2 regions of the Novacetimonas sp. GS1 genome follow, and region 2 is predicted to be linked to the other one. Evidence: predicted binding sites of a transcription regulator. Region 2 holds the regulator's gene; the other holds the start of a gene.
What was found. Region 2 encodes HrcA, which represses chaperone genes, less so after heat shock. Its sites were predicted from a motif close to GTTNGCACTCNCNNNNNGNGAGTGCNAAC; they were not measured.

Region 1 (4,422 bases), 2.7 Mb from region 2:
TCTGCGCTCGCCCTATGCCACGCCCGCGCTTGCGGCGGCGGCCAACCATGGTGCCCGCCCCCCCGATCAGTCACGGCTGGAGGTTGTCTATCCCGGCGGGGCCAGCCGCATGCGCGCGTTGCTGCTGGGGTATGGGCAGGCGCCCCCCGCCGGCATGCAGGTCCCGGCCGGAAGTTTTTACAACCCCTATGCCGCCAATGGCATGATCGCCATGCCGCCGCCCCTGCATGATGGCGGCGTGACCTATGCCGACGGCACAGCCCCCACCACGGCGCAGCAGGCCGATGATGTCGTCACCTTTCTGACATGGGCGGCCCGTCCCCATCTGGAGGAACGTCACCGCACGGGTGTGCGTGTCGTCGTATTCCTGCTGGTCCTGCTTGTGCTTACCTTTTGCCTGAAACGGAGAATATGGTCCGATGTCCACTGAACCCGCCCACCCGTCTGATGTGATCGAGCCTGTCATCGGCCTGATCGGAGGCTCCGGCCTGTATGACATCGAAGGGCTTGAAGACAAGGAATGGCGTACGGTCGAAACACCGTGGGGCAAGCCGTCGGACCAGTTGCTGTTCGGCAGGCTTGATGGCGTGCGCTGCGTGTTCCTGCCGCGCCATGGTCGTGGTCACCCGTTGCCGCCGACGCGCCTGAATTACCGTGCCAATATCGACGCGCTGAAGCGTTCGGGGGTGACCGATATCGTGTCGCTGTCCGCCGTGGGGTCACTGAAGGAAGAGCTGCCGCCGGGGCATTTCGTGGTCATTGACCAGTTCATCGACCGCTCTTTCGCGCGTGAAAAGACGTTTTTCGACACAGGCTGCGTTGCCCATGTCGGCATGGCCGACCCGCTATGTCCGCGTATCGGTGACGTGCTGGAGGGGCAATGCCGGGCGCTGGGTCTGGATGTCACGCGCGGTGGCACATATCTGGTGATGGAGGGGCCGCAGTTTTCCACCCGTGCCGAAAGCAACCTGTACCGGTCCTGGGGATGCTCGGTCGTGGGCATGACCAACATGCCCGAAGCCAAGCTCGCCCGTGAAGCGGAGATCTGTTACGCCACCGTTGCCATGGTAACGGATTACGACTGCTGGCATGACGACCATGACAGTGTGACCGTCGATGCGGTGGTCAAGGTGATGCAGGAAAACTCCAGCCGGGCGCGTGCGCTGGTGCGTGCGGTCATCCCGCAGTTGGGCAAGCCGCGTGGCCCGTGCCATGCCGGGTGCGACCGTGCGTTGGAACATGCCATCATCACCGCACCCGACCGTCGCGATCCTGCCCTGCTGGCAAAGCTTGATGCAGTTGCGGGACGCGTGCTCGCACGGGGCTGAGGCAGGTCCTGCCCGTCCCGTGCGGTCTATTGCCGCAGGGGACGGGACTTTTGGACGTCTTGGACGTGATGTGGGTAGAGTATTGCGACAGGGGCAACAGGAGGGCGGGCAACAGGAAGTTTCGGGAGAGCACCTGAAAAAGCCGTCCCGGAGTTCTTGGCGGTCTGTTTGCAAGGCGTCGCCTGCTTAACAACAAGGCAACGACTCAAGAGATTGTCTGAAAACACATCATTGATAAAAAACAGGAAAAGTTTTTGGGTGCCGCCTTTTTTTTAAAAGGCGGCGTCTTCTGAAGCTTTTTAGAAAAAGCTTCGCCAAAAAAATTTATAATTTCAGTAGGTTATCAAGTATAGCTTTCAAGCAGTCTCTCAAAAAATCTCTTTTCCACTTCCTTAAATCAAGGGGGCTGCCAAGCCGTAGTCGCGGCATCCCGGTCGCATGCCCCCCGCAGGGTATTGCGCCTACAGCCAGTGTTCAAAGAAGCTGAGGGTGCGTTGCATCGCCAGCGTGGCCGCCGTTTCGTTGTAGCTGCTGCGGTCGGTGCAGCCGAACCCGTGGTCCGCACCTTCATAGACAAAAATCTCGATATCTTCGTGCGCTGCGCGGATCGCGTCGATGTCCCCGGCAGGGATATGGGCATCATCTGCCCCGAAATGCAGTTGCACGGGACAGTTTGGAACCCGTGCGCGTTCCGCCGCGATACCGCCTCCATACCATCCCACCGCCGCGGCGAATGTGGTGGTGCGGCATGCCGCCTCCCATGCCAGTGTGCCGCCCCAGCAGAACCCCATGACGCCCTTCTTTTCCGTTGTCAGCGCATCGGCGGCGGCAGCAAGGTCAAGCAGCGTGCCCGCAAGCGGTACCCGCGCCCGCAGCGCCAGCCCTTCCTTCATCCCCTCGGCGGAATAGGGCAGGATGGCGTCGCGCTGCGCACGATCGAAGATCGCGGGGGCAATGACCTGATATCCTTTGGTCGCCAGTTCATCGCAGACCGCGCGGATATACGGGGTGATGCCAAAGATCTCCTGCACCACGACGACGGCGCGCGCCGCATCTGGCCGCCCCGCGCGATAGGCGGACAGTGTGTGCCCGTCCGTGGCGGTAAGGGTGATGATCGATCCCATATATGTCTCCCCCATAATTGATTGGTCATGCGCGATGGAACGGCCCCATGCGGCCATGGTGAATGCAGGACCTATATCACATCCATGCCTTTGCCTGACACCGGCAGTGCCGGGGGTGTGATGGCGGTGTATCCGGGACTCGGGCCGGGGCGCGGTGGCGCAGGGGACGCATGCAGTCCGTGCGGGCCAGAGACAACGATGTGCAGGAGGGTAGGTATTTTCGTAATTTATTGATATATAATGATATATTTTTGGATTTCCTGCCTTTTCCTGGTAATCCCCGCAGGCGTTGGGGAAAGTTGGCCAGGAATCTTGGTGCTTCCCTTGACACCTAAAAGAGGTCTTCCTATCTGCTCTTTAGCACTCTCATGAGGGGAGTGCTAACGCGATGCGGCCTGGCGCGCGCGCCAAACCGGTGGCGTTGCTTAATTCAAGGGCGTTACCTTTTTTAGATTATGGAGCGATCCATCCAATGACGAAATTTCGTCCCCTGCATGACCGCGTGGTTGTCCGTCGCCTCAAGGGTGAGGAAAAGACAGCCGGTGGGATCATCATCCCCGAGACCGCCAAGGAAAAGCCGATGGAAGGCGAGGTTATCTCGGTCGGAGCGGGCGCCCGCAACGAACAGGGCCAGATTGTCGCCCTGGACGTCAAGGCTGGTGACCGCGTGCTGTTCGGCAAATGGTCCGGCACCGAAGTCACGATCGACGGCGAAGAGCTGCTGATCATGAAGGAAAGCGACATCATGGGCGTTGTTGCCTGAGCGTCGTACGCCTGAACCTGATCCGATTACATAACCTTTCCTGACTGGAGAAACTGAAATGGCTGCCAAGGACGTAAAGTTCGGCGATGAAGCACGTCGGCGCATGCTGCGTGGCGTGGATATCCTGGCCGATGCGGTCAAGGTAACACTGGGTCCGAAGGGACGTAACGTCGTCCTCGACAAGAGCTTTGGCGCACCGCGCATCACCAAGGACGGTGTTTCGGTCGCCAAGGAAATCGAACTGGCTGACAAGTTCGAGAACATGGGCGCGCAGATGGTGCGCGAAGTCGCCAGCAAGACCAACGACATTGCCGGTGACGGCACGACCACCGCGACCGTCCTGGCGCAGGCGATCGTGCGCGAAGGCGCCAAGGCTGTTGCCGCCGGCATGAACCCGATGGACCTCAAGCGCGGTATCGACAAGGCCGTCGGCGCGGTTGTCGAGGAACTGAAGAAGAACACCAAGAAGATCACGACGCCTGCCGAAACGGCGCAGGTCGGCACGATTTCCGCCAATGGCGAAAAGGAAATCGGCGAAATGATCTCGCAGGCCATGCAGAAGGTCGGCAGCGAGGGCGTGATCACCGTCGAGGAAGCGAAGGGCCTGCACACCGAACTCGACGTTGTCGAGGGCATGCAGTTCGATCGCGGCTACATCTCCCCGTATTTCGTGACGAACGCGGAGAAGATGACCGTCGATCTGGACAGCCCCTATATCCTGATCCACGAAAAGAAGCTGTCGTCGCTGCAGCCGATGCTGCCGCTGCTTGAGGCCGTGGTGCAGTCGGGCCGTCCGCTGCTGATCATCGCCGAAGACGTCGATGGCGAGGCGCTGGCGACCCTGGTGGTCAACAAGCTGCGTGGCGGCCTGAAGATTGCTGCGGTGAAGGCACCGGGCTTTGGTGATCGCCGCAAGGCGATGCTTGAGGATATCGCGATCCTGACCGGTGGCCAGGTCATCAGCGAAGACCTGGGCATCAAGCTCGAAAGCGTCACGCTGAACATGCTGGGCACCGCCAAGAAGGTGCATATCGACAAGGAAAACACCACGATCGTCGAGGGTGCGGGCGAAGGCGAGGCCATCAAGGGCCGTTGCAGCCAGATCCGTGCGCAGATCGAGGAAACCACGTCCGATTACGACCGTGAAAAGCTGCAGGAACGCCTGGCGAAGCTGGCCGGTGGTGTTGCCGTGATCCGCGTCGGTGGT
Region 2 (4,422 bases):
GCCCGCGCGGATGATCGCCAGCGGGTCCACCCCGCCATGGGTGAAGAACTTCTGATCCTCCGCCGCAAGGAAGGCGTTGCGCACACGTTCGGGAATCGCACTGTAGGGAACGAAGATCCGCCGCTCCGCCGCAAGTTCGGCCATGATCTGGTCATCGCCGGAATAAAGGCGGCTCATCACCGGGGGCTGATAGGTACGCAGCCCGTCAACAGTCGGCAGCCCTTCGGCCAGGCGTGAATATTCCTGCCACGCGACGACACCGCCAACCCCACCGGCCAGCAGCACGACACCCAGCACCCCGCCCGCCAGCCTGCGCACCAGGCGATAACGCGGGCGCGGGCCACCCGTGGGGGGACGCGGACGCCGCCCGGCCGGCCGGCCGCCATCACGCGTGGCGTCAGAGGTTCCATCCACCCGGCCATCGCGGCCCGATCCGTCAGCAAGCGTCATCCGGTATCCAATAGGGAAATAGGGACTGTGGTCTGGCCCCCTGTTGGTCTGCCCCTGTCCTAGCACCGTCCGGCGCCCACGTCGCCCCCGATCCGCAACACACGCATGACAGCCCGTTCAGGATCAGGCGCGCAGGCGGTCCCATTCCGCGCGGCCATCACGGTCAAGCGCGTCGAATTCCGCGTCCGTCAGCACCAATGTCGCGGCCTGCGCATTGGCACGGGCGTGATCGGGGCGGGAGGTGCCGGGAATGGGCAGCATGACCGGCGAACGCCGCAACAGCCACGCCAGCGCCACCTGTCCCGTGGTGACGCCGCGCGACTGCGCCACGCGTGTCAGCACATTATCCTCCCGCGCAAGCCCCCCTGCCGCCAGCGGGGCCCACGGGATAAAGCCGATCCGTTCGCGCGTGCAGTAATCAAGCACCGCCTCAGAATAGCGGTTCACAAGGTTGAAGCGGTTCTGCACCGTCGCAACCGGGAAATACAGCCGCGCGCGCTCGATCATCTCCACCGTGACTTCTGACAGGCCGACATGGCGGATCAGCCCCTGCGCGCACATCGTGGCGATCTCTTCAAACTGCCGTTCAGGCGTGGTGTCGGGGCCGACGCGGTGAAGCTGCCACAGGTCGATGCGTTCCACACCCAGGCGACGCATGCTCATCATCACACACTGGCGCAGGTAATCAGGGTTGCCCACCGGGCGCCAGAGGTCGGGGCCATGGCGGGTATGGCCACCCTTGGTCGCAATCACCAGGCCCTTGTAAGGCGACAGGGCCTCGTGAATCAGGTCTTCACTGACGAAAGGGCCATAGGCGTCGGCAGTGTCGATGAAGTTCACGCCAAGTTCAGGCAGCAGCCGCAACGTGGCAAGGGCGGCATCACGGTCGGCGGGTTCGCCCCAGATGCCCGGCCCCGTGATGCGCATCGCCCCGAACCCAAGGCGCGCGACCTCAAGTTCACCGCCAATACGGAATGTGCCGCCGGGACGTGATGGGGATACGGTCATGGCGTTACTCCTTGCCTATTTCCACGCAACAGCCTGTCACCTGATGACGGGCACCTGATAATGGGCACCTGATAACGGGCAGGGAAATGACGGGCTGCACGGACCCTGCCCTGTGCGCACGCTGCCCTGTGCCCCATGCAGGGCACAGCGGGTCAGGGGAAAACCGGGGGGTCAGAAGTGTCAAGTGAAGCCTGTTTTCAAAAAGCCTTGCAAGGCACCGCCCTGTTCAGGGACGAGGCGGCCGCAGAATTTTCATGTTTCAGCCCAGCATGCGCCCGATCACGCGCGCGGTGTAATCCACCACGGGAATGATGCGCCCGTAATTGATCCGCGTCGGGCCGATGACACCGATCGCACCAACGATGCGGTTGGAATCAGTACGTGCGGGCGCCATCACCACCGACATCCCGGCCATCCCGAACAGGCCGCTTTCCGCACCGATGAATATCCGCACCCCTTCGGATTCGCACGCAAGGTCGAGCAGCCGCAACATCGTCTCCTGCGTTTCCAGCCGGTCGAACAGCATCTGGATGGTCGAAAGCCGCTCGATCTCCGTCACATCTGACAACAGCCGCGCCTGACCCCGGATGAACAGCGTCCCGCCACGTTCTTCCGCATCACTCCACGTGGCAAGGCCGCTGGCCACCACCTCTGTCGTCAACTGATCGAGTTCGGTACGGTTGGCCGCGATGTCACCGCTGACCTTGTCACGCAGGATGTCGAGCGTCCGGCCCGACAGGTGCGCATTGAGGTAGTTCCCCGCCTCCACCAGCGCAGAGGGCGGCAGGCCAGAGGGGATTTCGATCACGCGGTTTTCCACCTGTCCGTCGGACCCGACCAGAATGACCAGCGCGCGGCCCGGACCGAGGGCGACGAACTCGATATGCTTGATGGTGCCATCGCTCTTGGGGGCAAGGACCAGCCCCGCGGCCGAGGACAGGCCCGACAGCATCAACGATGCCTCCCCCAGCATGTCCTGTAGCGAACGCCCCCGGACCTCCAGCGCGCGGGTGATCGTCTCGCGCTCCTCCTCACTCAGGCTGCCGAACTGCAACAGGCCATCGACGAACAGGCGCACACCCTTTTCCGTCGGCAGGCGCCCGGCAGAGGTATGGGGCGAAAACAGCAATCCCGCCTCGGTCAGGTCGGCCATGATATTGCGGATCGTCGCAGGTGACAGCGACAGCGGCAGGCGACGCGACAGGGTGCGCGATCCAACCGGGTCGCCGGTTTCGACATACTGCTCCACAATTTCGCGCAATATCGCGGCGGAACGCGCATCCAGCCCCGGCGGCAGGGCGGGACGCGAAGACAGTACTCCGATATCCATGGCGTTCTCCCTCCTTGCGCGCAGATATAAACAGCCACGATGTCCCGCCTTCTGATCTGGCGCGGGCATGGGTCGGTGACAAGGATAGGCACAACGTATTGTTGCGACAATCACATGATTGCGCCCCGCCCCCACAATTCCCACACCGGCTCGCGCCCGCGACACACCGGCCGGGGACAGGACTGGCGGGGACGGGACTGGAAAGAACGGGGGTTGCGCGCTATGCCGCGAGACACGATTTCATCGGGAGTTTCCTTCATGCGCCCATCCGGCCGCGCCATTGACGCCCTTCGCCCCGTTTCCATACAGACCGGCTTTGCCCGCCATGCCGAAGGGTCCGCGCTGATCCGCATGGGCGGGACCGAGGTTCTGTGCGCCGCCAGCATTGAATCCCGTGTCCCCCCGTTCCTGCGGGGCAAGGGACAGGGATGGGTTACAGCCGAATATGGCATGCTGCCGCGCGCAACCCACAGCCGTGGCCCGCGTGAGGCCGCAAAGGGGAAACAGGGTGGCCGCACACATGAAATCCAGCGCCTGATTGCACGTGCGCTGCGTGCGGGGATAGATCTGCGGGCCTTGGGCGAAATCTCCATCACGGTGGATTGCGATGTGCTCAACGCCGATGGCGGCACGCGCTGTGCCGCCATCACCGGCGCGTGGGTTGCACTGCGTCTCGCACTTGACGGACTGGTGCGGGCGAATGTGATCCCGGCCCTGCCAATCACGGCGCAGGTGGCGGCAGTATCATGCGGCCTGACGGGGGCGGGTGCGGTGCTGGACCTTGATTACGCCGAAGACAGCAATGCCGTGGCGGACGCCAATTTCGTGCTGACCGAAACCGGCGGCATCGTCGAAATCCAGGGGACGGCGGAACAGGCCCCCTTTTCACAGGAACAGTTCAACGAACTGATGCGTCTGGCGCAGGTCGGGACGGCACAGCTGTTTGAAATCCAGCGCGACGCGGTGGCGCAGGCGGTGACGGCATGAGCCCCGTGCAGGCACGCGGGCTGCGTCGGGGGGATACCCTCGTCCTTGCCAGCCATAATGCAGGCAAGCTGGTGGAGTTTTCCGCGCTGCTGTCCGGGTATGGGATCAAGGTTATCTCTGCCGCGACGCTGAACCTGCCGGAGCCGGAAGAAACCGCCACGACCTTTGCCGGGAATGCCGAAATCAAGGCGCTGGCGGCGGCGCAGGCGGCGGGCCTGCCTGCACTGGCTGATGATTCGGGATTCTGCGTCAGTGCGCTCAATGGTGATCCGGGCATCCTGTCGGCGCGCTGGGCCGGTCCGGACAAGGACTTCCCCGCCGTCATGCGCCGTATCCATGACCTGATGGGCGATACCCCCGACCGAACGGCATGGTTCATCTCTGTCCTGTGTCTGGCATGGCCGGACGGACAGAGCACAACATTCGAGGGACGCATCGACGGGCAGGTCGTCTGGCCGCCCCGCGGAACACATGGCCATGGCTATGACCCGATCTTCGCCCCCGAGGGCAGCCCCCTTACCTTTGCGGAAATGACGGAAACACAGAAAAACACCATCAGCCACCGGGGCCGTGCCTTCCGCCTTTTTCGGGAGGGATGCCTGCAACCCGCGTGATCTCCATGCGTCATCGCCTAAAAAAAGCTGGGC

Region 1: groES (co-chaperone GroES) is a predicted target of HrcA. The motif match lies at 2,809-2,837, and genes of this name have one in related genera.

Annotation. Positions count from the first base shown of each region.
Region 1 covers NZ_VSZP01000001.1:2,912,598-2,917,019, reverse strand. The annotation lists gene FYB92_RS12815 (cytochrome c1) at 1-430, shown strand, start outside; gene FYB92_RS12810 (S-methyl-5'-thioadenosine phosphorylase) at 420-1,328, shown strand; gene FYB92_RS12805 (dienelactone hydrolase family protein) at 1,790-2,452, opposite strand; gene groES (co-chaperone GroES) at 2,925-3,215, shown strand; gene groL (chaperonin GroEL) at 3,274-4,422, shown strand, end outside.
Region 2 covers NZ_VSZP01000001.1:233,038-237,459, forward strand. The annotation lists gene FYB92_RS01150 (PBP1A family penicillin-binding protein) at 1-450, opposite strand, end outside; gene FYB92_RS01155 (aldo/keto reductase) at 574-1,458, opposite strand; gene hrcA (heat-inducible transcriptional repressor HrcA) at 1,718-2,788, opposite strand; gene rph (ribonuclease PH) at 3,047-3,775, shown strand; gene rdgB (RdgB/HAM1 family non-canonical purine NTP pyrophosphatase) at 3,772-4,389, shown strand.